3 regions of the Deinococcus terrestris genome follow, and region 1 is predicted to be linked to each of the others. Evidence: riboswitches for the same ligand, from Rfam matches in the RefSeq annotation. Region 1 holds a riboswitch; each other region holds the start of a gene.
What was found. Region 1 has a riboswitch for cyclic di-GMP ahead of F8S09_RS11130 (Ig-like domain-containing protein). Riboswitches for the same ligand answer to the same signal wherever they lie in the genome.

Region 1 (2,259 bases):
GACCGTTGTCGAGCGCGTAGACGACGCGGGTCACGCCCTGGTTGTCGGTGACCCGGCCCTGCACTCTCACCGGCGCCGTGACGCTGGCGCCGTTGGTGGGCGAGATCAGGGAGACGCTGGGCGCCTGGGTATCACCGGGCTGGGTGCTGGGCGGGTTGACGGTGAACGTGACCTGCACGGGGCTCGAGGCATTGCCAGCGGCGTCGTAGGCCCGCAAGCTGACTGTCTGCGTTCCTACCGGGAGGGAAGGCAGCAGGGTGTCCAGGTTGACCGTGGGGCCGGGCGTCACGTCCAGCGCAACCTCGGGTTCGCTGCCGAGCTGGTAGGTGATGCGGGTCACGGCCTGATTGTCGGTTGCGGTTCCGGTCAAACGCACGGGATTTTGCACACTCGCCCCGGCAGCGGGAGAGGTCAGCGTGAAGGTGGGCGCCTGCGTGTCCGCAGGTGTGCCCGTGCCGCTGCCGGTCGTGACCGTCACGGTGCGGGCCACCGAGGTGCTGTTGCCTGCCGCGTCATAGGCGGTGACGGTCAGGATGTAGGTCCCCGCCGTAAGGCCGCACAGACACAGGCTCTGGCTGATGGCGCCGTCCGCGGGCAGGGTCAGCACCTGTTCATTGCCGTTGCCGAAGCGGTACGTGAGGCGGCTGAGCCCCACGTTGTCGCGGACGGTCCCCTGAAGAAGCAGGCTGCCACTGGCCGTGCTGCCTTGCTGCGGCGAGGTCAGGTTCAGTGTCGGCCTGACGGTGTCCTCTGAACCTGCAGGGGGCTGGGGGTTCGGGCCAGGGCTGGGAGTCTGGGTACTACAACTGGCCAGCAGGGTTAGGGTCAGCAGTGCGGCGGCGCATCCATATCGGGAAGGGAGAAGGGCCATGATAGTCTCCTTGATCGGGAATGAGGACTTCTGCGGACCACTCCACCCCGGCTTGGTCCTTCGGGAACTTGGTCTGGGAAAACGGCAGTGTCCGGATACCGCAAAGCATTCACCCCGCTTAGCGCGTAATGAGGCGAACCGGGGATCTTGGGGCGCTCACACAGCTCGCGTGCACCCCGTGACCGAATTGGGAACACCCTGATCCAGAGATGTCCGCTTCGGTCAACCGCTCTGCTCTGCAACTTTGCAAATCCGTTTGGGTTGTCCAGGGTGTGTCCCTGTTGGGCCGGAATCCGTCTCAAAACAATGAACGTCATCTCACCGGAAGGGGAATTCCCCGAGCCGGTTCCATGCCTCCTTTCGCAACGGGTTATGGCTGAGCGGTGCCGCACCCACCAAGAAGCGTGGGGGCTGCTGCCATAACACAGCGGGGGCTAATGACACACCAGTCCGGTATGTCCCGAGTCGGTCGCACCACTGGCTCCACCCGTTCCAGGTGCCCGTATAAGGAACGAGGTTTCACAGCCCCTCGGATAGCACCAGATTGTGGCTATCCACCCACAACCTAGAGGGGCAGGCAAAACCAATGATGAGTTGACTCATTAGCTGGAGTTGCACACAGACTCATGTGGTCTAAAGTGCGGTGGGTCCTTCGATGCGGAAATTCGTTCCTCAAGGGCGTCCGTGCGGCTCGTTTCCGGGTCAGTGGCTCTTGGCGTCAGACCCGCTCCAGCCGTTGGTGAGGCTCCGGGGGCAGTTCTGCTCGCACCACGTCACCTGGCCTTACCACGCCTCCCGTCAACACCACGCCCATTACCCCCGCCTTGCGGACCAGCCCGCCGTGCTCGTCGCGTCCCAGCACCGCCGCGAGCAGTCCCGGTTGAAAGGCGTCGATCTGGCCGCAGGGGTTCCGCAGGCCCGTGACCTCCACCACGGCTTCTCCGCCCAGATGCAGGCGGGTTCCGGTGGGAAGGCCCAGCAGGTCCAGGCTCCGCGTCAGCAGGTTCTCTCCCAGGTCGCCGGGGCGCACCGTGAAGCCCTGCCAGGCCAGTTCCTCCAGCAGTTCGGCGTGGATCAGGTGAATCTGCCGCAGATTGGGCTGGTCCGGGTTCTGCGCGACCCGCGAGCGGTGCTTCACCGTGTGGCCCGCGTGCGCGTCCCCCTCCACGCCCAGGCCCGCGAGGAGGCGCACCTCCGGCTGGGGTGCCTTGCTGAAGCCGTGCTCCGGGCTGAGGCTGACCGCCTCCACCCTGGGGGTCACTCCAGCGCCCCCACTCCCGTCAGGTGCCGCCCCACGATCAGCGTGTGGATGTCGTGGGTCCCCTCGTAGGTGTCCACCGTTTCGAGGTTGAGCATGTGACGGATGACCGGATACTCGGTCGTGATGC
Region 2 (2,259 bases), on a different contig from region 1:
CCCGGCGCTCCCCGTGTAAAAGGATGGGGGTGAGTTGCTTCACTTCCCCCGCCACCTTTTTCAGCTCAGTGCGCAGGCTGGTTTGGGGGCTCAAGTCATTGCTGTCGTCAAGATAGGTGTAGTACATGATGCCCTTGACCCCAGCACCCAGTGCTTGCGAGGTCATGTTGTACACCTCAGCGTTGGTCGGCATCCGCTGGCCGCTCCAACGGAAGCTCTGGACGTTGCCGATCGGCATAACGCCCTTTTGCAGCGCTTCGCGGACCGTAATTTTCATGGCCCGGTAGACGGCACTGAGGCCATCGCCACCACCAATTGGGTAGATTTGGTTGCCCGTAGCGTCCGTTGTACCGAAGTACGCACTGCGTGGGTCTGAGAAACTGACGCCAAGGCTCGCGTAAGTCAGCCGAGTCGGGTCGAGTTGTTTGATCACTTGAGCACGTGCCGCAACTTGTTCCGGGGTATAGTTGATCTGGCAGTCGTCAGCGACCTTCCAACCCAGAATTCCAGGTTCATTTCGGAGGGCTGCCACAGATTGGCTGTTCACGTCTTGTATGATAAGCTTCATACCTTTGGCATGAGCTGCTTGCACAAGCTTACGCATAGGGCCAATGTCGTCTACAGCATCGAGCATGGCAACTGTCATGCTGTTAAATCCCATTGCAGCGATGTCATTCATGTCTTTGAGGCGGCGTGTGGCTGTGCCGGCCCAAGACACATGATAAAAGCCCATGGGGAACATGCTCTCCCCGGCTACGCTGAGCGTGCCCCCCGGATCAATGCTGACAGCGTTGCTAAGCAGGCTGGGGCGCAGGGGACGCGTCTGATAGGTGGCGAGCGTGTCTTGGACGGTGCTCACCTCGTCAGGAGTGGCAAGCACCTCGGCCGACACTTCCGCCGGATCGTTGGCTGTGCCCGACGTGGGAGGAGTCGAAGTCATGTCAGGACGCACCACCGGCGTCTGAGAACAGGCGCTGAGCAACAGAGCCAGCGCGAGGGCACACATTTTGTTGTTTCTCACAGTTCCTACTTTCGGTAACCCAGCGGACTCATCGAGATGAGTTCTGTGGCTTTGCGTCACCTCCTCGCGGAGGCTTTGCCTTTGTCGGTTTAGGGGACGTAGCGGCGCTCAGTGAGCTTTACAAACTCTTCATGCGCCCAATCTATCGCACCGACCTCACAGTTTTATGACTGAGAAGTGTGACTACAGCCGCCCCCGTTGGACGTGCTAGGTTGGCCCCTGAACTTGCATGGCAGACACAAACAGAGTGTGGCCGGACTCGGCGCCTCAGCGCCTGCGAAGCGATGTGGGTTGGACCTTCGCAGCCTCATTGGTTTCCAACCTGGCACAGTTCGCGTTGATCTCGGCGCTGGCCCACTGGTCGAGTCCCCGAGTCGTTGGTCAGTATGCCTATGCACTGGGGGTAACAGGGCCTATTTTTCTGTGGTTGGGCCTGCAACTGCGCAACGTCATGGTGACGGACGTCAAGGACGCATTTAGCTTCGGCACCTACGCGACGTTGCGTGCACTCTCGCTCGCAGCCGCCCTCACACTTGTGGCTGCCGTCTTCTGGAATAGAGGCGAATGGTGGGTGATCTTCGCGTTGGCGGTCGCCAAGCTGTTCGAGGGCTTGAGCGAACTCATTTATGCCCAGCTTCAGCGCCACGGACATCTCGACTGGATCGCGCAGGGAGTGCTGATTCGGGGCCTACTGAACACTGCGCTCCCCCTGGGGCTTTTTGCCCTGACCCGCGACCTGGCGGTGGCTGCCGCTGGGGTGACACTGGTCAACTTGTTGACACTTCTTGGATATGACCTGCGCCGCGGACGCCCCTTTCTACCCCCCATAGGCCTGTTGAGGTGGCCCGACCTACAGCAGCTCGTGCGAATGGTGTGGCCGCTCGGTGTCGTGGCCGGTTTGGTGTCCCTGAGCGCCAACATCGCTCGCATTGCCGTCGAGCATGAGCTTGGAAGCGAGGCCCAAGGCATTTACTCGGCCCTGAGTTACGGGTACATCGTTGGCGGTGTGGTCATCGGCGCTGTCGGAACGGCGTTGACCACCCAGTTCGCCCTGCGTTTCGCGCAAGGAGACCGCGCAGGCTTCCTGGGACTGACCGCTCGGTTTATGCTGCTGTCGCTGGGCGTCGGGCTCCTGAGCCTGCTCGCAGGCTGGTCTATCGGCCCCTGGGCGCTGCGGCTGCTTTTTGGAGAGGAGTACGCTGCCCACCATGCACTCTTTCTATGGTTGCTGGGGGCTG
Region 3 (2,259 bases), on a different contig from region 1:
TTTCTTGTATTCGGCAGGGAGGGTGGAGGTCGCCGTGCCCGTCGTGGCGCTGTCGCTGTTGGCCACGCTGCCCACGTAGGTCACGTTGAAGCTCGACTTGTCCGACACTGTGGTGACGACCTCGTTGGACGTCTGGCTGCTGGTGGTGTTGCCAGTGGGATCGCTGGGGTCCTGGAAGCTCGCCGTCGCGGTGTTCTTGATCTGGGTGTTGGCGGGCGTACCCACCGCTCCCGCCACTCCCACTGCCAGCGCCACAGCCAGAGCCACAATCTTCGTATTCACTTTCATCTTCTTCTCCTTGGATTCGCTTCGGGCGTCGTGGCCCGGTGACGACTGATGGGTGTTACTTCACCTGCACGCGGAAGCCGAGCGTCTTCTCGGTGCCGGCAGGTAGGGCGGCGATGGTCCAGCGCACCGCCTGGTACTCGCCCGGCTTGACCTCAACCTCGCGGGTCACGGCCTTGCCGTTCTCGGTCACGGTGATCTTTTTCTTGAGGGGGGCGGGGGCAAAGGTCTTGCCGCCGTCGATGGAGTACTCGGTGCGGACGCCTGCGGCAGCGCTTCCATCTGGCGCGACGTACACGTGACCCGCCGGAACCGGCAGCTTCACGGCGACGTTTGCCAGCGTGCGGGCGCTGACGTTGCGGGCGGTGACAGTCTGTGCGAGCAGGTCGCCGGGGCGGACCTTGGTGTAGTTCGGCGTGCGCTTTTCGGTCGCCTTGCCGTCCACCTGAACGGTCTGAATCAGCGACTGGGCGAGGTCGAGCACCAGGGGCGAGGCGCCCTGGGCCAGGGCCAGGCCGGGCAGCGCGAGCAGGAGGGGAAGGGTCAGGCGATTCATATCAGCGGCTCTCTCCTTGGCAGGAAGGGACGCCGACACGACAGACCGGCGCACGCTTCCCCTGGGTGGGGGGTCCGTTTCGCCGGTCGCACCACTGGCTCCTCATGCGGCAGGTGCCCGAAATACACCGCATGGCTCTACGCCCGAAACGACAGCAAGGTATTCAGCAAGCCATAACAGTTCCCTTACGTGATTTCTAGGAACTCTCATTAGATTCTCATTTGTAGGATGGTGATGCGGCGATTTGGTCCGGGGGCGTCCCTGTTACAAACCGTTGGAGCTGGGCACGCCATGCTGTCGCGTACGGAGGTCACCGGTATGGCGCGTGTCACGCGGTACAGCAAGTTCGAGGGCGAACTCGACCAGCTCGACTCCAGCGAGCTGATGCAGATGATTCAGGAAGCGCTGCTGGGGCAGGGCATGAACGATCCCTACGACCCCGATCCCAACGCCCGGCCCAGCATGGACGACCTCTTCGACGCGATTCTGGAGGCACTGGCCGACCGGGGCATGATCCCGGAAGAGCAGCTTCTAGAAGCCCTGCAAGCCGACGACGTGCGCGAGACGCCGCTGGGTCAGCAAATCGAGCGGCTGATGGACAAGCTCCAGCAGGACGGCTTTATTCGCAAGGAGTTCGACGAGGAGCCGGGACAGGGCGGCCAGGGCCAGAGCGGCGAGTCGCGCTTTCAGCTCACTGACAAGAGCATTGACTTTCTGGGCTACAAGAGCCTGCGCGACCTGATGGGCGGCCTGGGCAGAAGCAGCGCGGGCGCCCACGACACCCGCGAGTACGCCTCAGGCGTCGAGATGACGGGCGAACTCAAGAACTACGAGTTCGGGGACACCCTCAACCTCGATACGACGGCCACGCTGGGCAACATCATGGGCAAAGGCTTCGACGCGCTCGAGGAATCCGACCTCGTGATCCGGCAGGCTGAATACAACTCGTCGGCGGCGACCGTGGTGCTGCTGGACTGCTCGCACTCCATGATCCTGTACGGCGAGGACCGCTTCACGCCCGCCAAGCAGGTCGCGCTCGCGCTGGCGCACCTGATCCGCACCCAGTACCCCGGCGACACGGTCAAGTTCGTGCTCTTCCACGACTCGGCCGAGGAAGTGCCCGTCGCCAAGCTCGCGCAGGCACAGATCGGGCCGTACCATACGAACACGGCGGGGGGCCTGCGGCTCGCGCAGCAGCTCCTGAAGCGCGAGAACAAGGACATGAAGCAGATCGTGATGATCACCGACGGCAAGCCCTCGGCCCTCACGCTGCCCGACGGCCGCATCTATAAAAACGCCTATGGCCTCGACCCCTACGTGCTGGGCGCCACTCTGCGCGAGGTCGCCAACTGCCGCCGCTCGGGCATCCAGGTCAACACCTTCATGCTGGCCCGCGACCCCGAACTCGTGGGCTTCGT

Region 2: it holds a riboswitch for cyclic di-GMP, as region 1 does, so the genes downstream of both, F8S09_RS17150 (hypothetical protein) here and F8S09_RS11130 (Ig-like domain-containing protein) in region 1, are expected to answer to the same signal.
Region 3: it holds a riboswitch for cyclic di-GMP, as region 1 does, so the genes downstream of both, F8S09_RS06240 (DUF11 domain-containing protein) here and F8S09_RS11130 (Ig-like domain-containing protein) in region 1, are expected to answer to the same signal.

Annotation. Positions count from the first base shown of each region.
Region 1 is NZ_WBSL01000004.1:219,351-221,609, forward strand. It holds gene F8S09_RS11130 (Ig-like domain-containing protein) at 1-871, opposite strand, end outside; cyclic di-GMP riboswitch class II at 1,326-1,410, opposite strand; gene F8S09_RS11135 (MOSC domain-containing protein) at 1,590-2,132, opposite strand; gene F8S09_RS11140 (acyl-CoA dehydrogenase family protein) at 2,129-2,259, opposite strand, start outside.
Region 2 is NZ_WBSL01000024.1:9,663-11,921, reverse strand. It holds gene F8S09_RS17150 (hypothetical protein) at 1-1,021, opposite strand, end outside; cyclic di-GMP riboswitch class I at 1,032-1,111, opposite strand; gene F8S09_RS17145 (lipopolysaccharide biosynthesis protein) at 1,308-2,259, shown strand, end outside.
Region 3 is NZ_WBSL01000002.1:20,756-23,014, forward strand. It holds gene F8S09_RS06235 (hypothetical protein) at 1-288, opposite strand, end outside; gene F8S09_RS06240 (DUF11 domain-containing protein) at 344-841, opposite strand; cyclic di-GMP riboswitch class II at 913-996, opposite strand; gene F8S09_RS06245 (vWA domain-containing protein) at 1,160-2,259, shown strand, end outside.